3 regions of the Methylobacterium phyllosphaerae genome follow, and region 1 is predicted to be linked to each of the others. Evidence: predicted binding sites of a transcription regulator. Region 1 holds the regulator's gene; each other region holds the start of a gene.
The links. Region 1 encodes HrcA, which represses chaperone genes, less so after heat shock. Its sites were predicted from a motif close to GTTAGCACTCNCNNNNNGNGAGTGCTAAC; they were not measured.
Positions count from the first base shown of each region.

Region 2: MCBMB27_RS17375 (co-chaperone GroES) is a predicted target of HrcA. The motif match lies at 2,584-2,612, and genes of this name have one in related genera.
Region 3: groES (co-chaperone GroES) is a predicted target of HrcA. The motif match lies at 4,051-4,079, and genes of this name have one in related genera.

Region 1 is NZ_CP015367.1:2,551,881-2,559,614, reverse strand. Features, by position in the region: gene MCBMB27_RS11465 (MFS family transporter) at 1-561, opposite strand, end outside; gene MCBMB27_RS30920 (hypothetical protein) at 664-1,482, opposite strand; gene MCBMB27_RS30915 (DUF1236 domain-containing protein) at 1,471-1,608, shown strand; gene MCBMB27_RS28810 (methyl-accepting chemotaxis protein) at 1,867-3,864, shown strand; gene hrcA (heat-inducible transcriptional repressor HrcA) at 3,878-4,933, opposite strand; gene rph (ribonuclease PH) at 5,101-5,814, shown strand; gene rdgB (RdgB/HAM1 family non-canonical purine NTP pyrophosphatase) at 5,811-6,440, shown strand; gene hemW (radical SAM family heme chaperone HemW) at 6,479-7,654, shown strand; gene MCBMB27_RS11430 (penicillin-binding protein activator) at 7,655-7,734, opposite strand, start outside.
Region 2 is NZ_CP015367.1:3,802,665-3,810,398, reverse strand. Features, by position in the region: gene MCBMB27_RS17385 (transglutaminase-like domain-containing protein) at 1-156, opposite strand, end outside; gene groL (chaperonin GroEL) at 452-2,095, opposite strand; gene MCBMB27_RS17375 (co-chaperone GroES) at 2,194-2,481, opposite strand; gene rsgA (ribosome small subunit-dependent GTPase A) at 2,832-3,866, shown strand; gene MCBMB27_RS17365 (NAD(P)H-binding protein) at 4,115-5,086, shown strand; gene MCBMB27_RS30065 (hypothetical protein) at 5,467-6,024, shown strand; gene MCBMB27_RS17355 (type 2 periplasmic-binding domain-containing protein) at 6,021-6,293, shown strand; gene MCBMB27_RS17350 (L-dopachrome tautomerase-related protein) at 6,332-7,489, shown strand.
Region 3 is NZ_CP015367.1:43,112-50,845, forward strand. Features, by position in the region: gene MCBMB27_RS00200 (triphosphoribosyl-dephospho-CoA synthase) at 1-414, shown strand, start outside; gene fae (5,6,7,8-tetrahydromethanopterin hydro-lyase) at 653-1,165, shown strand; gene MCBMB27_RS00210 (hypothetical protein) at 1,539-1,868, shown strand; gene groL (chaperonin GroEL) at 1,975-3,615, opposite strand; gene groES (co-chaperone GroES) at 3,690-3,980, opposite strand; gene MCBMB27_RS00225 (CorA family divalent cation transporter) at 4,194-5,180, shown strand; gene MCBMB27_RS00230 (methyl-accepting chemotaxis protein) at 5,387-6,847, shown strand; gene pdeM (ligase-associated DNA damage response endonuclease PdeM) at 6,964-7,677, opposite strand; gene MCBMB27_RS00240 (ligase-associated DNA damage response DEXH box helicase) at 7,719-7,734, opposite strand, start outside.

The sequences.
Region 1 (7,734 bases):
CAGGACCAGGACCAGCGAGGCCAGGAGCTGGCCACCGATCAGCGTGACGTACTGGAAGGAGGCGAAGAAGCCGCGTCGGCCCTTGATCGCGACTTCGCTCATGTAGGTTGCAGAGGTGCCGTATTCGCCGCCGACGGACAGGCCTTGGAGCATGCGGGCGAGGAGCAGCAGCACCGGGGCCAGGGTACCGACATGCTCGTAGGTCGGCAGGATGCCGATCAGCAGCGAGCCGAAGCACATCAGCAGCACCGAGACGACCATCGAGGTCCGGCGTCCGACACGATCGGCGATGCGCCCGAACAGCCAGCCGCCGACCGGTCGCATGAAGAATCCGACCGCGAAGATGCCCGCGGTCTGGAGGAGCTGGCTGGTGGAATCGCCCTTCGGAAAGAAGGCCGGCGCGAAGTAGAGGGCGAAGAACGCGTAACAGTAGAAATCGTACCATTCGACGAGATTGCCCGAGGACGATCCGACGATGGCCCAGATGCGGCGCTTGCGGTCTGCGGCGTCATCGTGGGCGCTCGGTGCGATACCGATCGTATCGTCGCGCGAGGCGGACATGGCGTCTCCGTCGATCAATCTCGATGCCGGCCTGGGCCGGTCTCTACTTGGTGCGGCGCGACGTTACAGGTGACGGGCCTGATCGCAAGACCGTGAGCGGACTTAGCCGAGGACAGCCCGCGCGGGTGTCACCGGCCGCATGGCCACGACGCCGCGGGACGGAACGGTTCGCCCCGAGGCCCGTTGCGGGCCGGCATGGGCGTCGGGGATGGTCCGACGGCCGCAGGAGGAGAGGCCATGAAGCGCATTCTGAGAGACACGGTTGCGGCGGCCATCGTCGTGGCCGGAGCGGCAACGGCATTCGCGCAGGGCGGCCCAGGCGGCGGGGGCGGCCCCGGCGGCGGCGGACCCGGCGGTCCCGGTGGAGCTGCCGGCGCAGGCGCCGGTCCGGCCGGTGGCGGCGGCGCTGGCGGCGGCGCTGGCGGCGGGATGCGGGGCGGTGCCGGCGGCGCGGACGGCGGCGCGATGCGCGGGCCTGGCGGTGCCGAGGGCGGTCCGCGCGGCGCCGAGCCGGGTGGACCGGCGGGTCGTGGTGCCGAGGGACCGGGCCGCCCGGATGGCGCCGCCGAGCGCGACGGATCGTCCGGTCGGGCCGGCCCGGCCGCGAAGCCCGATGCCGGTGATCGCGGTGATCGCGGTGACCGGGGCGAGCGCGGTGCCCGTGAACCCGGTGCCGGCGGCGAGCGCGGCAATCGCGACGCAGCCGGCCCCGATCGGGGCGGCCGCGGTCCGGCTGGCGAGCGGGGCGGACGTGCCGGCGCCCGCGAGGGCGGCGCCGTTCGCGGTGCGGTCGGCCGCCTCGATACCCGGCAGCGGACCGAGTTCCGCAGCTCGATCACCCGCCTGGGCGTGTCGCCGCTCCGGGACGTGGCCTTCGGTCTCGCGGTCGGCACCGCGATCCCGCGGTCGGTGACCCTGCACCGGCTGCCGCCGGCGATCATCTCGATCGTGCCGGAATACGAGGGCTACGAGTTCATCCTCGTGCGCGACGACATCGTGATCATCGACCCCGACACCTACGAGATCGTGGACGTGATCCCGGCCTAACGCCTGGCCGCGCGTCGGTCGAAACGGCTCTTCCGGCCGCCGACACACCGGCGCAAGCAAAGCACACGATCATCACCGTCGATCCGGTCCGCGCCCGACAAGGCGCGGACCGGCTTTGCGCGGGGAATGGTGTCACGCCCGATCGACGTCCTGATCCATGCCATCCACGATCTGATAAAAAGAACACAGACGCCACAGGTCGCGGTTTAGGTTTGAATTTGGCCTCGTCAGGCGCGACTCCTGAAGATCGGGGTGTGCATGTCGATTGAAATCGGTGGCTTTTCTGGAGCGGCACGCCAGGTACGCGTCGGGATATCGGGTCGCGCGACACTCCTGATTCTCGCGATCGTATCGGCGGCCCTCGTCGCCTGTTCGTCCTATCTGTACCTGTCCCAGTCCAGCACCCTGCAGGGCGACGTCGACGCCAGCATGTCGAGCCTGAGCGGATCTGCCGCCCGCAGCGTCGGCAACTGGCTGCGCGGCAAGCTCGATCTGACGCAGATGATGGCTCAGCAGATCACCGCTGGCGGCCGTGAGTCGGACACGGATCGGGTGCTCGACGCGCCCATCATCCGCGACTCGTTCTACGTCAGCTTCTTCGGGCGTCCGGACGGGTTCTACACCAAGATGCCCAAGGCCGAGATTCCGCCGGGTTACGATCCGCGTCAGCGTCCGTGGTACAAGGAGGCCGCCGCGACGGACGGCCCGATCCTGACCGAGCCGTACATCTCCGCCAGTCGCGGCACCTTCATCATCACGGCGGCGGCGCCGGTGAAGGATGCGGCGCACGGTCTCGGCGGCGTGGTCGGAAGCGATTTCGACGTCTCGGTTCTTGCCCGGATGATCACCGAGGTCGCGCCGGGTGACGGCGGTTATGCCTATCTGGTGTCGGGCGCGGGCACGATCCTGATCCACCCGCGGGCCGCGTTCATCGGCAAGCCCCTGTCGGAGCTGATCGACGGTCCGGTTCCCGGCATCGCCGCCGGTCGGGCGGTGGACACGCGCGAGGCGGGACGGTCCGTCCGCACGGTCTTCGCGCGCGTCCCAAACCTGCCGCCGGCGCTCGACTGGTACATCGCGCTTTCGGTCGACCACGCCACCGCGTTCGCACCCATCACGCATCTCGCGCAGAACTTGGCCATCGCAACCGCGATCACGCTGCTTCTGCTGGCCGTCACCGTCAGCCGGATGATGGCCGCGACTGTCGCACATCCCCTAGACCGACTTGTGGAAGTCCTTCAGCGCATGAGCCTCGGCGACCTCGATACCGAGATCGCCGAGGCCAGGCGCCGAGACGAGATCGGGATGGTCGGGCGGGCGGTCGAGGGTATCAAGGCCGTTGTGGCGCAGAAGGCACGTGAGCAGGAAGAGACTCGGCGCTCGGCCGAGGCGTCGGCCGCAGCGGAGCGCAAGCGGGCCATGGCGGCGCTCGCCGATGGTTTCGAAGAGGCCGTGGGCACGATCGTCGGTTCGGTGTCGTCGGCGGCGTCCGAGCTTCACGCCACCGCCCAAGCCCTGACAAACACCGCCACGCAGGCCGCGGCACGATCCAGCAGCGTCGCTGCGGCCGCCGACCAAGCCTCGACCAGCGTCCGCACCGTCGCGGTTGCGGCCGAAGAACTCGGCGCGAGCGTGCGCGAGATCGCCGGGCAGGTCGCAGGCTCGTCACGCCTCGCCCGGACGGCCGTGGACGAGGCCGACGAGACGGGACACCGCGTGCAGGCGCTGTCGGAGGCGGTATCCCGGATCAGCGACGCCGCCGGGTTGATCGCCTCGATCGCCGCGCAGACCAACCTGCTGGCCCTCAACGCCACCATCGAGGCCGCGCGGGCCGGCGAGGCCGGGCTCGGCTTCGCCGTGGTGGCGGCCGAAGTGAAGGATCTGGCTGCGCAGACCGCCCGCGCCACCGAGGAGATCAACGATCATATCGCGCGCGTCGAGGGCTCCACCGGCGAAGCCACCCGGGCACTCGACGGTATCGTCACGCGGATCCGGGACATCAACGCGGTCGCTGCGGCCGTCGCCGCCTCGATCGAGGAGCAGGGGGCGGCCACGCAGGAGATCGTCCGCAACGTGACCCAGGCGTCAGACGGGACCGCGGACGTGACGGTGAATATCGCCGGGGTGGCCGGAGCCGCCGCGCAAACGGGCGAGGCCGCGCGACAGGTCCTGGGCTCCGCATCGGATCTGTCGCAGCACTCCGCGCGCCTCGGTGTCGAGGTCGCACGATTCCTGGATTCGGTTCGGGCGGCCTGAGGCCCGACAGGACCTACCGGCCGCCGTCCAGAAGCTTCGACACCACCCGCGCCGTATAATCCACCATCGGCACGATGCGCGCGTAGTTGAGGCGGGTCGGACCGATGACTCCGACCACGCCGACGATCTTCTGCGATCCGTCGCGGAACGGCGCCGCGATCAGCGATGACCCCGAGAGGGAGAACAGCTTGTTCTCGGAGCCGATGAAGATACGCACGCCCTCGCCGCCCTCGGCACGGGCCAGCAGGTCGATGACGTCCTTCTGGGTCTCCAGGTCGTTGAACAGCAGGCGGATCCGCTCGAGATCCTCGACCGCGCGCAGGTCGTCGAGCAGGTTGGCCTGGCCGCGAACGATCAATTGGCGCGCTTCCGTCGGCCCCACCGGCGTTGCGAGCCCCGCATCGACGAGGCGTTCGGTGATCGCGTCGAGCTCGCGCTTCATGGCCTTGCGGCCGGCCTCGATCTCGGCGCGCAGCGACCCCAGGGTGCGGCCCTGCAGGCGCGCGTTGAGGAAATTCGTGGCCTCCTGAAGCGCACCCGCCGGAAGTCCGGGCGGCAGATCGACGATGCGGTTCTCGACGGAGCCGTCATCCGAGACGAGGATGACGAGGGCGCGGGCCGGATCGAGCCGCACGAACTCGATGTGCTTCAGATTGACGTTGGCCTTCGTGGTCAGCACCACGCCAGCCCCCCGCGAGACGCCCGACAGCATGGTCGAGGCCTCGGCCAAGGCGGAATCGAACGTGTGGCCCGAGGCTGCGGCCCGCATCTGTGCCTCGATGCGCGCCTGCTCGTCCTGGCTGACGTCGCCGAGTTCCAGCATCGCGTCGACGAAGAACCGCAGCCCGAGTTCGGTCGGGAGGCGTCCGGCCGAGGTATGCGGCGCGAAGATCAGGCCGGAATGCTCCAGATCCGCCATCACGTTCCGGATCGAGGCCGGCGACAGCGCCATCGGGAGGATCCGAGCGAGATTCCGGGAGCCCACCGGCTCGCCGGTCGTGAGATAGCTCTCGACGATCTGCCGGAAGATCTCGCGGGCGCGCTCATTGAGGGCGGCGAGGGCCTGCATGGATTGGCCGTTGGCAAAGTTGGGACTGGGGTGTGTCACGCGGTCATCCTGTGGTCCGATCATGCGCAACCGACCCGCGCGGATCAATCCGTATGGCGATGCTTGCCCGTGATGTCGCGGCGGCCTAAGAGCCCGGCCCTCGACACTCTCGACAGAAGGGGCCCGCGATGCGGCCTTCCAAGCGTGCCGCCGACGAGTTGCGGCCCGTGAGCCTGGAGCGCGCGGTTTCGCGCTACGCAGAAGGCTCGTGCCTCGTCAGCTTCGGAAATACCCGGGTGCTCTGCACCGCGTCGCTCGAAGAGCGTTCGCCCCAGTGGCTGCGCGGATCGGGCAAGGGCTGGGTCACGGCGGAGTACGCCATGCTCCCGCGTGCGACGCACGAACGCACCCGCCGCGAGGTTGGTTCCGGGAAGCCGTCGGGTCGAACGCAGGAAATCCAGCGGCTGATCGGCCGGTCCCTCCGGGCCGTCACGAACCTGCCGGCCATGGGCGAGCGTCAGGTGACGATCGATTGCGACGTCATCCAGGCCGATGGCGGCACCCGGACGGCCGCCATCACCGGCGCCTGGGTGGCGCTGCACGATTGCTTCGCCTGGATGCGGACGCGCTCGATCATCTCGGTCGATCCCCTGCGCGACCATGTCGCTGCCGTCTCGTGCGGCCTGTACAAGGGCATGCCGGTCCTCGATCTCGATTACGCCGAGGATTCCGCCGCCGAGACCGACGCCAATTTCGTGCTCACCGGGCGCGGCGGCATCGTGGAGGTGCAGGGCACCGCCGAGATGGAGCCCTTCACCCAGGAGCAGCTTCTCGAACTTCTCGGCCTCGCCCGCGCCGGCACCGAGCGGCTGGTCGCCCTGCAGAAGGAGGCCATCGCGTGAGCCGCCGCCTGACCGGGAAGGTGGTCATCGCCACGCACAATGCCGGCAAGCTCACCGAGATGCGCGAGCTGCTCGCGCCGTTCGGGGTCGAGGCGGTGTCGGCCGGCGAACTCGGACTGCCCGAGCCCGAGGAGACCGGCACGATGTTCGCCGAGAATGCCGCCATCAAGGCGAAGGCGGCGGCCGACGCCACCGGACTGCCCGCCTTCGCGGACGATTCCGGCCTGTGCGTCGACGCACTCGACGGAGCGCCGGGCATCTTCTCGGCCCGCTGGGCCGGCCCGAACAAGGATTTCGCCGCCGCGATGGCGCGGATCTTCGCCGAACTCGACGACCGTGGCGCGGCCGACCGCCGGGCCCATTTCGTTTCGGCCCTGGTCCTGGCTTGGCCGGACGGCCATACCGAGCTGTTCGAAGGGCGGGTGTTCGGCGACCTCGTGGCGGCGCGGGGCACCGCCGGCTTCGGTTACGACCCGATCTTTCGGCCGGACGGGCACGCGCGCACCTTCGGCGAGATGAGCGCCGAGGAGAAGCACGGCGTCGACTGGCAGAAGGGTCAGGGGCTCTCGCACCGGGCCCGGGCCTTCGTGGCGTTGAGCCGGGCCTGTCTGGCCTCCGGTTCCTGATTGCCAAACGGCGCGGTCGCGCTCACATCCCGGTCATCATGGTATCGACCGGCCCGGACCATCCGACCCGCGACGTGGGTTTCGGAATCTACCTGCACTGGCCCTTCTGCGCGGCGAAGTGCCCGTATTGCGACTTCAACAGCCACGTCCGCCACGCGGGCGTGGACGAGCCGCGCTTCCTCGCGGCATTCCGGGCCGAGATCGCCCACACGGCCGCCCGCACCCCGGGGCGGACCGTCACCAGCATCTTCCTCGGCGGCGGGACACCCTCGCTGATGCAGCCCGCGACCGTGGCGGGCCTGCTCGACGCCGTCGCGGAACACTGGCCGGTGGCTCAAGGCGCCGAGGTCACCCTCGAGGCCAATCCGTCGAGTGTCGAGGCCGGGCGCTTCCGGGGTTACCGCGCCGCCGGGGTCAACCGGGTTTCCCTCGGCATCCAGGCCCTCGACGACGCGTCGCTTCGGACCCTCGGGCGCCTGCACGACGCCGCACAGGCCCTGGAGGCGATCACGCTGGCGCAGTCGGCCTTCGAGCGGACCTCCTTCGACCTGATCTATGCCCGGCCCGGACAGACTCCGGCGCTGTGGCGGGCGGAGCTGAAAGCGGCGCTGGCGCGGGCCGCAGAGCATCTCTCGCTCTACCAGCTCACCATCGAGCCGGGGACGCCGTTCTACGGCCTCGCCGCCGCCGGCAAACTGGTGACGCCGGACGACGAGGTCGGACGCGCCCTCTACGACGTCACCCAGGAACTTTGTGCAGAGGCCGGCCTGCCGGCCTATGAAATCTCGAACCACGCCCGGCCCGGGGCGGAGTCGCGGCACAACCTGCTCTATTGGCGCTACGGCGAGTATGCCGGCATCGGTCCTGGCGCGCACGGGCGGCTCGTGACGGCGGGGGGACGGATCGGGACCGTCACCGAGCGGTCGCCGGAAGCCTGGCTGGCCCGGGTCGAGCGCGACGGACATGCCGTCGTCGAGACCGAAACGCTCACGGCCGCCGACCAGGCCGACGAGTTCCTGGTGATGGGGCTTCGCCTTCGCGAGGGCATCGATCCGGATCGCTACGCTGCCCTCAAGGGCCGGCCGCTGAACGGCAACCGCATCGGCATGCTGATCGGCGATGGCGTGCTGGAGCGGCTTCCCGGCGGCCGCATCGCCGCGACCGCCAAGGGGGCGCCGGTGCTCAATGCCCTGGTTGCCGAACTTGCGGCCTGATTAGATCCCGGGCTTTGCCAGCACCCGCGGCGCGGGGCTGACGGGTATCGCGGCATTGTTGCGGATCTCATAGACCGCCA
Region 2 (7,734 bases), 1.3 Mb from region 1:
GTCGCGATAGCCCTCCAGGGGAACTGCCGGGCTCGTGATCAGGTAATCGGGCCGTTCGAGGTCAGGGAAGCGCGATGCGTGGACGTTGAGCGTCGCGATGACGGGCGTGGGCTGCGGAAACTCGTAAGTCATCTCGCAGCCGACAAGAATGCGCATGTGCTCTCTCCTCGATGGCAACCGCGAGATCGGCGCGGGTCATGCCGACAGGACGAATTTCGCAGGGCCCTCGTCGGCGCGATCGCCCTGCGAGCCAACGCATCCGTCACGAGGATGAGGCGCCCGGAGCGAACGGCACAAGCTTGCCGGTTTCAGCCCGGCGGGGGCGGCAGCGGTCGATAGCGACAGAAGGTCGGTCCAGCCCGTCGATCCACCCCCTCGTGTTGCGCCGAAGCGCCCTCCGGCGATCCGCCTGTCGGCGTGCCGGAGGGCGCTTCGGACCTGTTTCGGCCGGTTAGAAATCCATGCCGCCCATGCCGCCCATGCCGCCGCCGGCGGGCATGGCCGGAGCCTCCTTGCGCGGCGCCTCGGAGATCATCGCCTCGGTGGTCACCAGCAGGCCGGCGACCGAGGCCGCGCCCTGAATGGCCGCGCGCACCACCTTGGCCGGGTCGACGATGCCGGCCTTGAGCATGTCGACATACTCTTCGGTCTGGGCGTTGAAGCCGTAGGTCTCCGAGCTGTTGGCCAGGATCTTACCGACCACGATCGAGCCCTCGACGCCCGAGTTCTGGGCGATCTGACGGATCGGGGCCTCGAGAGCCTTGAGGACGATCTTGATGCCGGCCTGGACGTCGGGGTTGTCGTTCGCGAGCCCCTGGACGGCGGCCTTGGCGCGCAGGAGCGCGGTGCCGCCGCCGGGGACGATGCCTTCCTCGACCGCCGCGCGGGTGGCGTGCAGCGCGTCGTCGACGCGGTCCTTCTTCTCCTTGACCTCGACCTCGGTCGAACCGCCGACGCGGATCACCGCGACGCCGCCCGCGAGCTTGGCCAGGCGCTCCTGCAGCTTCTCGCGGTCGTAGTCCGAGGTGGTCTCCTCGATCTGCGCCTTGATCTGGCTGATCCGGCCCTCGATGTCGGTCTTCTCGCCGGCGCCGTCGATGATCGTGGTGTTCTCCTTCTCGATCCGCACGCGCTTGGCGCGGCCGAGCATCGGGAGCGTCACGTTCTCGAGCTTGATGCCGAGGTCCTCGGCGATCATCTGGCCCTTGGTCAGGATCGCGATGTCCTCGAGCATTGCCTTGCGGCGGTCACCGAAGCCCGGCGCCTTCACGGCCGCGACCTTCAGGCCGCCGCGCAGCTTGTTCACCACCAGGGTGGCGAGCGCCTCGCCCTCGATGTCCTCGGCGATGATCAGGAGCGGCTTGCCGGTCTGGACCACGGCCTCGAGCACCGGCAGCATCGCCTGGAGCGAGGAGAGCTTCTTCTCGTGGATGAGGATGTAGGGATCCTCGAGCTCGGCGACCATCTTCTCCGCATTCGTGATGAAGTACGGGGACAGGTAGCCGCGGTCGAACTGCATGCCCTCGACGACATCGAGCTCGGTCTCGGCGGTCTTGGCCTCCTCGACGGTGATGACGCCCTCGTTGCCCACCTTCTGCATGGCGTGGGCGATCATCTCGCCGATCTCCTTGTCGCCGTTGGCGGAGATCGTGCCGACCTGGGCGATCTCCTCGGACGAGGCGACCTTGCGGGAGCGCGCGCCGATATCCTTCACGACCGCGGCCACGGCCAGATCGATGCCGCGCTTCAGGTCCATCGGGTTCATGCCGGCGGCGACGTACTTCACGCCCTCCCGGACGATGGAGGCCGCGAGAACGGTCGCGGTCGTCGTGCCGTCACCGGCGGTGTCGCTCGACTTCGAGGCCACTTCGCGCACCATCTGGGCGCCCATGTTCTCGAACTTGTCGACGAGCTCGATCTCCTTGGCGACGGTGACGCCGTCCTTGGTGATGCGCGGGGCGCCGAAGCTCTTCTCGATCACGACGTTGCGGCCCTTCGGGCCCAGCGTCACCTTCACCGCACTGGCGAGCAGTTCGACACCGCGCAGCATCTTCTCGCGGGCATCGACCGAAAAGCGAACGTCTTTGGCGGACATGGTGGAGCACTCGTCATCTGTCGTTTGGCCCTGAGGCGCGCCACAGCGGGCGCCTCGAAGGGCAGATCGTCGTGAGGCTCTGAGCGGCCTGATCCGCGCTAGGCGACGATGCCCAGGATGTCGGATTCCTTCATGATCAGGAGGTCCTGACCGTCGATCTTGACCTCGGTGCCGGACCACTTGCCGAACAGGACGCGGTCGCCGGCCTTCACCTCGAGCGGGTTGATCTTGCCCGCCTCGTCGCGCACGCCCGGTCCAGCGGCGACGACCTCGCCCTCCTGCGGCTTCTCCTTGACCGTATCGGGAATGATGATGCCGCCCTTGGTCTTCTCCTCGCCTTCGATGCGACGGAGGACCACGCGGTCGTGCAGCGGACGGAATTTCATCGTGGTATCCTGATCGTTCCCAAGCGAGATCCAACCGACATGATTGGCGCTGTCGCGGGAAAGGCTACGGCGAGACTGTCATCGCCGCCCGATCGACGCATTGTTAGCACTCACCGAGTGGAAGTGCTAATCTTATGAATGGGCCGGGGACCGGCTCATCCGGGCATTGGGGCGCGCGCCTTCGCGGCCGCTCCCGATTGACCCGCGCGGCGACACGACCGTCCGCCTCCCGTGGGTATGGCCAAGGGAGACGGCGCAGGGAGACGGCGCAAGGCGACGGTCCTTGCACTCGGCCGGGCATCGACGTGCGCCTGGCGGCGGAGGGCTGGCCAGGCGCAGGATGCCATGTCATGGGCAGGGCGGTGATCGATCATCCCCCTTCCTTCCAGCCCCTGTCGCTTGCAAGCTTGGGCTGGTCCGACTTCTTCGAAGTCCAGCGTGAACCCCACGAGGCCGATCTCGCCCCGATGCGGATCGCGACGCTTCACCGGTCTCGCTTGACCGCCCTGTCGGAGGCCGGATCCGTTGAACTGACGCTCGCGATCCACGCCAGCACGAGCGACTTCACCGTGGGCGATTGGGTTCTCGTCGATCCGCGAACCCAGACCGTGCATCGCCGTCTCAGCCGCAGGACGGTCATGGAGCGCCGCACCGAAGGCAGCCGGACCCTTCAGGCCGCTGCGGCCAATGTCGACACGCTGTTCATCGTCACCTCCTGCAACGCGGATTTCAATCCGGCGCGACTGGAGCGCTATCTGGCTCTGGCCAATCAAGGCGGCACAATTCCGGTGATCCTGCTCACCAAGGCCGACACGACAGCCGATCTGGGAACCTACCAGCGCCAAGCGTCCGAGTTGCAGCGCGGGCTCGACGTCGTAACCCTCAACCCCCGTCTCTCCGCGGCTGCAGACGCCCTCGCTCCGTGGTGTGGGCTGGGGCAGACCGTGGCGCTGGTCGGCTCCTCCGGCGTCGGCAAATCGACGCTGGTGAACACGCTGGTCGGTCCCGGTCAGGCCCAGGCCCAGCTGACCGGCGGCATTCGCGAGCACGATGCCAAGGGACGCCATACGACCACGTCGCGTTCGCTGCATGCCATCGCCGACGGCGGCTGGGTCATCGACACGCCGGGGATGCGCACGCTGCACGTCAGCGGCGCCGCGGAAGGGATCGAAACGCTGTTCGCCGAGATCATCGAACGCGCGCCCCTGTGCCGATACCGCGACTGCACCCACACAAGCGAACCCGGGTGCGCCGTGCAGGCTGCCGTCGCGGACGGCAGCCTCGCACCTGAGCGGCTGATCCGTTGGCGCAAGCTGTTCGATGAGAACCGGACCAATACACCGACACCGGCTGGTCCACGCAGCCACCGACGTCCTCGCAGGTAGGCTGCGGCCCTGACTGTCCCGCTGCCGCGAGAGCGGGCGCCGGCGGCGCGCTCCGTGCTATGACGCCGGCATGACGCGCTGACCCTTCGCCCACACCCGTGGCAATCCAGGCTGCGAAGGCGGCCTCCTGTTCGGGTGGATCGATACGGTCTCGTCACAACGACCGGACATGCCGGAACCCTGAGTGGCTGGATAAGGTGAGCGTGACCGGAGACCAATCGGACGCGTTGCGCCCGCGACGCGTCGCCGTGCTCGGTGGCACCGGGACGATCGGGCGCGCGACGGTGCGCGCGCTGGTGTCACGGGGCCATGACGTGGTCTGCTTCGTCAGGCGTCGCGCCGACATCGACGACCCGTCAGGGCCGCCCGCGTGCTCCCGACTGCCTCCGGGCGCGACCGCAAGGGTGGTGGATGTGACCGATCCATCGTCCCTCGCCGAGGCGGGTTTCCGCGGCGAGCCGTTCGACGTCCTGGTCTCGTGTCTCGCCTCGCGCACGGGCTTGCCCGACGACGCCTGGGCGATCGATTATCGCGCGCATGTGAGTGCTTTGCACGCCGGGAAGGCGGCCGGCGTGACCCACGTCATCCTTCTCTCGGCGATCTGCGTCCAGAAGCCGGTCCTGGCGTTCCAGCACGCCAAGCGCGCGTTCGAGGGCGTTCTGGCCGCGTCGGGCCTCGATTACACGATCGTACGACCAACGGCCTTCTTCAAATCGCTCTCGGGGCAAATCGATCGTTTGAAACGCGGGAAGTCGTTCCTGATTTTCGGCGACGGTACGCTGACGGCCTGCAAGCCGATCAGCGACGACGACTTGGGCACCTACATTGCCGAGTGCCTCGACGACCCGGACCGGCGCAATCGCGTGCTGCCGATCGGCGGCCCGGGCGAAGCTGTGACCCCGAAGGCGCAGGGCGAGCAGCTCTTCGCCTTGCTCGGGCGCGAAGCGCGATTCACGCATGTGCCCGTGGCCCTTCTGGACGTCATCATAGTCACTCTGGCCATGCTCGGACGGCTGGTTCCGACGTTGGCAGCCAAGGCCGAACTCGCGCGCATCGGGCGCTACTACGCGACGGAATCTATGCTCGTTCTGGATCCGTTGACGGGGCAATATGATGCGCGCGCCACACCGTCGACCGGCTCTGAAACTCTCTTCGACTATTATGCGCGCGTGATCCGAGGCGAGGCCGTTGCCGAGCGCGGCGACCACGCCGTGTTCTGACGGCGCGCCGTCTGGACGCCCGCAAGCGGGCCGCAGGGCCGCCCAAGCGGGGCGGAAGCCGACGCGCCGACCGGCGTCAGCTTCTCCGCTTCACTCACGTCGAGGCAGCCTGACCATCGTCGGCCGGAACCGGCGGGCGCCGGTGATCGTCTGAGAGCCTTGGTCGGGTGGATTGCGGCCGGCCTGCTCCCGAGCCGGGGGTGGAGCGAACAGGCACGACCGGCGCGTCCTCGCGCGCCTGACCACAGGTCTCCCGGGGCTGCTGCTGCAACGGGGCGTGGGCGGTCGCGGACCACGTTGCCGACCGGTCTTGGGGCGGATCTGCCAGCCATCGCCTGCCGGGGTGACCGGGCGAATGTGTCTCAGATCGACAGCCCGGCTTGGAGAACGATGTTGGGTCCAGGACCGAACCGACGTGTGAGACGAGGATGTCGTTCATGAGGGTTGCACTCTTCGCCGTCGCGGCCTGCCTGGCCTCCCCCCTCGGCGCCGCCGAGGATGCGGGACAGACGGTCGCCAGCGAGGGCGACTGGGTGCTCAGGAAGCCCGGTCACCCGTCGAGCGGGGACGCTGACTGCATCCTGGCGCCGAAGACCCGATCGCGCATCCAGATCGTCGGCGACCGGCTCGAGGTGACGGGTCTGCCGAAGAATTTCATCTTCAACTATCAGTATCGGATCGACGACGGGCCGGTGTCGAACGCAATGTTTCCCACGGCGCAGATGCAGGAAATCGGGGTGATTTCGCTGAATGGCGATGTGCTCAAGAGCATCCTGAACGGCCGACGATTCAGCATCCGCCTGCTCGACAGATGGCACGAGGCCATCACGGAGGAGATCAGCCTCGCCGGCCTGCGCAGCCTGCGCGACCAGCGCGCGGACGCCTGCAAGTCGTCAGGGGCCGAGGGACAGCCGAGCCGAGCGCCCGGCTCCGGGTGAACGCCTCGGTCCCGTTCGGCACCCAGGTCATCCTGCCGGTCCGGCCGCGATCTCTCGCGGCACATCCGCGGATGCGCGTCGATCTCGCCGAGCACAAGGGCCTGTCCGGCGACGTGGTGCGCCTGATGGCGCTCGGCGGCGCCGGCCTCGCACGGTTCGGCCGGTCCTACGTCTCCGCGGATCTCGTTGCAGGGCGGCTCGCGCCGGTGCTGGAGCCGTTCAGTCCCGCCATTGCCGACCGGTGCCGAAGTCTTACCTGCTGCGCCTAACGACAGGCCTCGACGCGGCGTCGGGGGGAGAGGACATCATGAAGAGTCTCACCGCCACCCTGGCGGCGGCATTGTCCATCGCGCTTGCGAACGACGCGACGCGCGCGGCCGAGCCCTCCGCCGCGCCGGCGCCTGCCATCGAGCAGGTCGCACAATTCGACGGCGCCATGCCGACGGGCATCACTGTCGCGCCCAACGGGCGGATGTTCGTGAATTTCCCGCAATGGGGCGACAACGCGCCCTTCACCGTGGGGGAGGTGGTGAACGGGACGACGGTGCCCTATCCCGATCTCGCGACGAACCAGCCCGATCCGGCCGCCCCGGCCGCGCATTTCATCTCCGTGCAGAGCGTCGTCGCCGACGGCGCGAACCGGCTCTGGGTGCTGGATACGGCCGCGCCCGGCTTCCGCCCGCCGCAGCCGGGCGGTGCCAAGCTGGTGGCGATCGACCTCGCCACGAACACGATCGTCCGCACCATCGTCCTGCCCGACAGCGTCGTTTTGCCGACGACCTATCTCAACGACGTCCGCTTCGACCTGCGCCAGGGCGAGGCCGGCGTCGCCTACATCACCGACAGTTCCAACGCCGGCATCGGCGGGATCATCGTGGTGGACCTCGCCACCGGAAAGGCATTCCGCCGCCTCTCCGGCCATGCGAGCACCGCGCCGGAGCCCGACTTCACCCCCGTCGTCGATGGCGAGCCGCTGATGAACCGCCCCGCCAACGGGCCGGCGAAGCCGGTCCGCGTCGCCAGCGATGCCATCGCGCTCTCGGCGGACGGGTCGCTGCTCTATTACGGCCCGCTCTCCGGCCGGACGCTCTATGCCGTGCCGACCGCCGCCTTGCGCGATCCCCGGGTGAGCGAGGCTGATCTCGCCGGCCAGATCCGCGACATGGGCGCCAAGGGCGCCTCGGACGGGATCGCCGAAGACGATCGCGGCCGGGTCTTCGCCGGCGATTACGAGCACAACGCCATCCGCGTGCTCGACCAGGGCAAGTGGTCCACCGTGGTCACCGATCCGGCCATCAGCTGGCCCGATACGCTGTCGATCGGGCGCGACGGTTACCTGTACTTCACCGCCAACCAGTTGCACCGGCAAGCGGGCTTCCACGAGGGCCGCGACCTTCGCCGGAAGCCCTACGCGGTGCTGCGCATCCGGATCGACAGCGGGCCCGTCCTCCTGACCCGCCCCTGAGACCGCGTCGCGGCTGAGGCCTGCGCCCGATCGCGTGGACGTTCTCCGGCGACAGATCCGACGCCCGGCTGCCGTGATGACGGACCTCGCCGCGCCTCGCCGCGCCGGGGAGCCTTCTCGAGGGGGCGAGATCGGCGAACCGAAAGGCTGCCCGGCATGACCCCGTGTCAGGGCCTCCCCCTGACCTTGGGCGCGGGGGCGCTGCCGCCAAGCTCCAGGGCCGGAAGCTGCGGCGGCGGGGACGG
Region 3 (7,734 bases), 2.5 Mb from region 1:
CCCGCCGCCCTGTACGATGCGATGGCGGAGGCCGCCAACCGGGACCGGATCGCCCGCGCCTACGTGACGGACTTCGCGGACGTGCCGGCGATCGGGCTCGCGGCCCTGGCCGAGGCCCGCGCCGGGGGGCTCGACCCCACATGGTGTACGACCGCGATTCATCTCGCCTTTCTCCAGGCGGTTCCCGACAGCCATGTCGTCCGCAAGCACGGCGCCGCGGCGGCCGAACGCATCCGCCGGGAGGCCGAGGCCCTTCGCGCCGGGATCGACCTCGCCGCACGGCCGGTCGACGCGCTGCTGGCCTTCGACGCGTCGTTGAAGGCGCGGGCCATCAATCCTGGCACGAGCGCCGATTTTACGGTCGCGACGCTGTTCTGGGACGCCCTTGCGGCTGCCGGCGCACGGCTGGTCTGACCCGGGTGCACGATCCGGGGATCACGGCACCGGACAGATGGAAATTCCTTCGTGTCAGAGCCTTGCGCGGGTTGTGAGCCGCTGGGCCCCGCTGTAGGGTCCGCCGCGCTGTCCGGCCCAACCGGCTCGGCTCATCCGGCTCGGCCGGCATGGTCGGGCGCCGATAACAAGGATGGCTTCCCGGCCGCGGCACCGCCCGGCGCGCGGCTCTATTTCGGAATCCAGGGAGAGACACCGAATGGCGAAGATCACCAAGGTTCAGGTCGGCGAAGCGCTCGTCGGCGAGGGCAACGAGGTCGCCCACATCGATCTCATCATCGGACCGCGCGGCTCGCCCGCCGAGACGGCTTTCTGCAACGGCCTCGTGAACAACAAGCACGGCTTCACCAGCCTGCTCGCGGTCATCGCGCCGAACCTGCCGTGCAAGCCGAACACCCTGATGTTCAACAAGGTCACCATCAACGACGCCCGTCAGGCCGTCCAGATGTTCGGCCCGGCCCAGCACGGCGTTGCCAAGGCCGTGCAGGACGCGGTGGCCGAGGGCATCATCCCGGCGGACGAGGCCGACGACCTGTACATCCTGGTCGGCGTGTTCATCCACTGGGAGGCGGCCGACGACGCCAAGATCCAGAAGTACAACTACGAGGCGACCAAGCTGTCGATCCAGCGCGCCGTCAACGGTGAGCCGAAGGCTTCGACGGTCACCGAGCAGCGCAACTCGGCGCAGCACCCCTTCGCCGCCAACGCTTAGATCGGGGACGGTCCTGGGCAGAGCGAGCCTCCGCCCGCACCGCGGGGCCTGCTCCAGCGACTGGCTTCGATCTTCCTTGGCCGATAGGTAAGCCTTTGAACGGGACGGCGTGAGCCGTCCCGTTTTTCGTTTGTCGCCCGCCACTCGAAACGCCGCGAGACGGGGCTTCGGGCGCCGGCTCGCTGGACGCGTCATGGTCGGCGCGCGCGACCGCGGACGCGCGGACTGAGCCCGAGACGTCGACCTCCCCTCGACCGCTGTGCGCCGTCGCGGCAGGGTGAGGCGCGGTCGCACCGGTGACGCGGCGGCGCCGCCGACGTCGAGGCTCCGCCGTTGATGTGGAAGAACTCCATCGCGGCGCGCGGATACTCTGTTGTCGCGGCCGCGCCAATCAGAGTCGCAAGGTCAGGTCATGCCAACAGCCGCCGAAGAATCCGCAGCCCTGCGCGATGATTGGATGCACGGCGGCCATCTGGTCCTCGCCGCGGATCCCGATCCGTCGGATCACGCGGCGATCCATGCCTGGATCCTCGACGTCATCGAGGGCGGCGGCGGAGACCCCGATCACGACGGTATCCGCGACCTGATCTACCACAGCCTGAACTTCGACATCCCTTTCCAGGCGACCGAGCGTGTCCGGCAATCCTTGATTGCCACCGTGCGAGCCCGCCTTCAGGCCCCGGCGTCGCGTCAAGGCCGCTGAGCCCGACCGGACTCCGCCGCGCGCGCCGAGCAGCCACGGCAGCGCCAAAAGAAAAGGGGCCGCCTCTCGGCGACCCCCTTCCTCCGTCATGCGCGGTGGCGTGGACTTAGAAGTCCATGCCGCCCATGCCGCCGCCCGGCATCGCCGGAGCAGGGCTGTCCTTCTTCGGAGCGTCAGCGACCATCGCCTCAGTGGTCACCAGCAGGCCGGCGACCGAGGCCGCGTCCTGCAGGGCGGTACGCACCACCTTGGCCGGGTCGACGATGCCGGCCTGGATCATGTCGACGTACTCTTCGGTCTGGGCGTTGAAGCCGTAGGTCTCGGAGTCCGCCTTGTCGGTGATCTTGCCGACCACGATCGAGCCCTCGACGCCCGCGTTCTGGGCGATCTGACGGATCGGGGCCTCAAGGGCCTTCAGCACGATCTTGATGCCGGCCTGGACGTCCGGAATGTCGGACTTCAGGGCAGCGACCGCCTTCTTAGCGCGCAGGAGCGCGGTGCCGCCGCCGGGGACGATGCCTTCCTCGACCGCCGCGCGGGTGGCGTTGAGGGCGTCGTCGACGCGGTCCTTCTTCTCCTTGACCTCGACCTCGGTCGCGCCGCCGACGCGGATCACCGCGACGCCGCCCGCAAGCTTGGCCAGACGCTCCTGGAGCTTCTCGCGGTCGTAGTCCGAGGTGGTCTCCTCGATCTGCGCCTTGATCTGGCTGATCCGGCCCTCGATGTCGGCCTTCTCGCCGACGCCGTCGATGATCGTGGTGTTCTCCTTCTCGATCCGCACGCGCTTGGCGCGGCCGAGCATCGGGAGCGTCACGTTCTCGAGCTTGATGCCGAGGTCCTCGGCGATCATCTGGCCCTTGGTCAGGATCGCGATGTCCTCGAGCATCGCCTTGCGGCGGTCACCGAAGCCCGGCGCCTTCACGGCCGCGACCTTCAGGCCGCCGCGCAGCTTGTTCACCACCAGGGTGGCGAGCGCCTCGCCCTCGATGTCCTCGGCGATGATCAGGAGCGGCTTGCCGGTCTGGACCACAGCCTCGAGCACCGGCAGCATGGCCTGGAGCGAGGAGAGCTTCTTCTCGTGGATGAGGATGTAGGGATCCTCGAGCTCGGCGACCATCTTCTCCGCATTCGTGATGAAGTACGGGGACAGGTAGCCGCGGTCGAACTGCATGCCTTCGACGACGTCGAGCTCGGTCTCGGCGGTCTTGGCCTCCTCGACGGTGATGACGCCCTCGTTGCCCACCTTCTGCATGGCGTGGGCGATCATCTCGCCGATCTCCTTGTCGCCGTTGGCGGAGATCGTGCCGACCTGGGCGACCTCGTCGGAGGTCGAGACCTTCTTGGCGCGGGCGATGATGTCCTTCACCGCAGCCTGGGTGGCGAGGTCGATGCCGCGCTTCAGGTCCATCGGGTTGATGCCGGCGGCGACGTACTTGGCGCCCTCCCGGACGATGGCCTGGGCCAGCACGGTCGCGGTGGTGGTGCCGTCACCCGCGATGTCGTTGGTCTTCGAGGCCACTTCGCGCACCATCTGGGCGCCCATGTTCTCGAAGCGGTCGGCGAGCTCGATCTCCTTGGCGACGGTGACGCCGTCCTTGGTGATGCGCGGGGCGCCGAAGCTCTTCTCGATCACGACGTTGCGGCCCTTCGGGCCGAGCGTCACCTTCACCGCGTCTGCGAGGATGTCGACGCCGCGCAGCATCTTATCGCGGGCGTCGGCGGAGAAACGAACGTCTTTCGCTGCCATTGTGTGCCTCTTATCTGGTTGGTTTGCGCCCCAAGACTGTGGAAAGTCTCAAAGGGCGGTGAGGGGTGATCCGATCAGACGGCGACGACGCCCATGATGTCGGATTCCTTCATGATCAGGAGGTCCTGACCGTCGATCTTGACCTCGGTGCCGGACCACTTGCCGAACAGGACGCGGTCGCCGGCCTTGACGTCGAGCGGGTTGACGCGGCCCTGCTCGTCGCGGGCGCCGGGACCGACGGCGACGATCTCGCCTTCCTGCGGCTTCTCCTTGGCGGTGTCCGGGATGATGATGCCGCCCTTGGTCTTCTCCTCGCTCTCGATGCGACGGACGACCACGCGGTCGTGCAGCGGACGGAACTTCATGAGCTGCCCTCTTGCTTCAGGTCTGGAGTTGGCGTTGATGCGGCCGGCGGGACCGCTCGCGAACTCGACTGTTAGCACTCTGTCTCGGCGAGTGCCAAAGACGGCGGCGAGATAGGCTCGCTGCGGTTCCGAGTCAAGGCTGTCGCACCCCCGCGCGACGGTGCGATGACGCGCCGGCGGCCTTCCTTCTCGCCCCATGGATAATGCGCCGTCATGTTGAGCCTGCACGGACCCGAAGGCCCGGTGGCGTTGCAACCCGGCAGCCCGATCGCGCGCCATACGGTATGGCTCGACCTGAACGACCCGAGCCCGGAGGAAGCCAAAGCGGTCGAGGCCGCGACCGGTCTGCGCGTGCCGTCCCGGGCGGCGCTGTCGGAGGTCGAGACGTCGAGTCGCCTGCGCCGGGTGAAGGGCGGCCTGTCGCTCTCGACGCCGATGATCACCTTCGAGCAGAGCGCGTCGCAGGTGAAGCCGCTGGGCTTCCTGCTGACCAAGGACCACTTCGTCACGATCCGCTTTCACGACCTGCGCGCCTTCGACTCCTCCGCGAAGCGCATCGCGGAGGGCGATGGCAGCACGACCCCGAGCGAGATCTTCCTCGTCGTCCTGGAGGAGCTGGTCGACAGCCTCGCGGACGCCCTGGAGGACATGGGATCGGAACTCGACACGCTCTCGACCCGGATCTTCGACTTCGACGTCCGGGGTGCCGAGCGGCGGCGGCTGGAGAGCCCGCCGCCCCGGCGCCGCGACCTCGCCCTGCGCCGGATCCTGCGGGGCATCAGCAACCGCGGAAAGGTGCTGGGGAAGATCCGCGCCAGCCTGCTCGGGCTCGAACGGATCGTGCCGTTCGTCGCCGCAGCCTGCGACGGCATCGGCCTGCCGGAGGACGCGCGCTTCGAGACGATCAAGCGGGATATCGAATCCCTCGACGAGTTCGAGACGCGCCTCGCTGAGAACGTGCAGTTCCTGCTCGACGCGGCCCTCGGCCTCATCACCATCGAACAGAACAACGTCTTCCGGGTGCTCACCGTCGTCTCGGTGGTCGGCGTCCCGCCAACCTTGATCGCGTCGATCTACGGCATGAACTTCAAGCACATGCCGGAGCTGGACTGGACTCTCGGCTATCCCTACGCGCTCGGCCTGATCCTTTTCAGCGCCATAGCGCCTATAGTATACTTTCGAATGCGCGGTTGGTTCTAATATTCAGACCGTATTAACAGCACAAAAAGCGTATCGCCAAGTTTTAATAGCGCGGAAATCGTCTACCCCGACCTCGAAGGCACTCCGTCATCGCGATCAAAAGTCTTCGATTGCCTGCCGCCAAACGGAGACCAGCATAACGCAGCAAGAAAGAGTTCATTAACGCTGCGATGCGATACCCGCGGGCGAGGAATGCGAGTGTCGAAGTGTTCAACCGTACGACTTTCAACGAAGCCCAGGCCAAGATTGATGCCCTGGATCGTTCGCTCGCGATCATCGAGTTTTCGATGGACGGAAACGTCGTCCATGCGAACAAGAATTTCTTGAAGCTGATGAAGTATGATCTGCCGGATATTCAGAACCGGCACCACCGTCTCTTCGTGGATAGGGCTTATGCCGAGACCGCGGAGTATACGGAATTCTGGGACAAGCTGAAGGTCGGCCAGTACGTCACCGGCGAGTTCCTCCGCCTGGACAAGGACGGCAACTCGGTCTGGCTGGAGGCGACATACAATCCCGTCCTCGACGCCCGTGGCCGGCCCGTGAAGGTGGTCAAGTTCGCCTCGGACATCTCCGCCAAGAAGAAGGAGATCAACCGGCTCCTGACCATGATCGACAACGTTCCGGTGGCCGTCATGACGGCCGACCTCAAGAACGACTTCAAGATCGACTATATGAACGCCACCTCGCGCCGGACCCTCGGGACGATCGACCATCATCTGCCGGTGAAAGTCGACGACATGCTCGGCCGGTCGTTCGACATCTTCCACAAGAATCCGAGCCACCAGCGCACCATGCTGGCGGATGCGAGCCGGCTGCCGCACTCCACCAAGATCAAGGTCGGACCCGAGACCCTGAACCTGCGCGTCACGGCCGTGAACGACGAGAAGGGTCAGTATCTCGGGCCGATGCTGACATGGGCCGTGGTCACCGCGCAGGTGAACATGGAGACCGACGTCAAGCGGGTGGTCGAGGCGGTGGGCTCGGCCATCCAGGAGATGCAGAACTCGGCCGAAGGGCTGATGCAGTCCGCCGAATCCGCACGGCACAAGGCCTCGTCGGTCGCGGCGAATTCCGAGCAGATGAACGGCGCGATCCAGGAGATTTCCGGTCAGGTCGGGCGCGTCTCGGAGCGCGCGCAGCAGATCGCCGCGCAGGCCGGGACCACGGACGCGACCATGCGCCAGCTCGCCGAGAATGCCCGCAAGGTCGACGCGGTGGTCAGCATGATCAAGTCGATCGCCGACCAGACCAATCTCCTGGCGCTAAATGCGACCATCGAGGCGGCGCGGGCGGGGGCCGCCGGCCGCGGCTTCGCGGTGGTGGCCTCCGAGGTCAAGGCGCTCGCAGAGCAGACCGCCAAGGCGACCGGCGAGATCACACAGCAGGTCTCAGCGATCCAGAGCGCCACCGGCGAGGCGGTGGGAGCGATCGAGATGATCACCGCGGCGGTGGGCGAGTTGTCCAAGCTGACCCTGGCGATGGCGAGCGCCGTCGAGGAGCAGGCGGTCTCCACCCACGAGATGGCGGGCAATATCGGCGGTGTTTCCGAGGCCGCCAATGCTACCGGTCAGCTCGCCCGGGCCGTCCAGGATGTCGCCGAGAGCCTCGCGGGCCACTCGGCAAGCCTGTCGGACAGCGTGACCCGGTTCATGAAGACGGCCTGAGGCCGGATCAGACCGGGCGCCTCGCCGCGGCGCCGTCCTGGCGAACAGAGCGAGGCGATCCCGTCGGCGCGGCGCATCGAAACGACGCGCGAATTTGCGCGGGATGACGGGCGCGCTCAGTCCCGGGCGAGCTGCGCCCGGCCGATGGCGAAGACCCGACCGTCGCCGAGGAGGTGAGCGGTGAATCCCTTCGGGAACAAGCCCTCGATGGCCTTGTCGCGCACGTTCAGCCCGCCCGCATAGGCGCCGAAGGCCGGCATTAGCAGCCGCGTGCCATCCGTGACGAAGCAGCGGCGGCGGACGGCCCGCCCCCGCATCGCCACCTTCCCGCAGGGATGGAGATGGCCGGCGATCTCGCCGGGAACGGGCTCCGGGCTCGGCTCGTGGCGCAGGACGAGGCCGCCGAGGGTCAGCGCGTCGGCGTAGCGCCCGCCGACGCCTTCGTTCACGGCCGCATCGTGGTTGCCGGCGATCCAGACCCAGTCCCGGCCCTCCTGCAGCGCCGCCACCAAGGCGCGGTCGCCCGGCTCCATGCGCTCGGGGCCGCGGGCGTCGTGGAAAGAATCGCCCAGTGCGACCACGCGGGCGGGCTCGTGACGCGCCACCGCCTCGTGGAGGCAGGCCAGCGTCTCGCGGGTGTCGTAGGGCGGCAAAAATTGGCCGGATCGGGCCGCGTAGGACGAGCCCTTCTCCAGGTGGAGGTCGGACACGATCAGCGTCCGGTGCTCCGGCAGCCAGAGGCCGCCGCAGAGATCGAGCACCAGGGTCTCGCCCGCGAGCATCAGGGTGGGGTGCTTGTGGGTCTTCTCGAGTCTCAGGCCGGCCGCCAAGATCGCATCCTCGGTGTCGTCGGGGGAGGGCGGATCGACGGTCAGGACAGAGCCTCT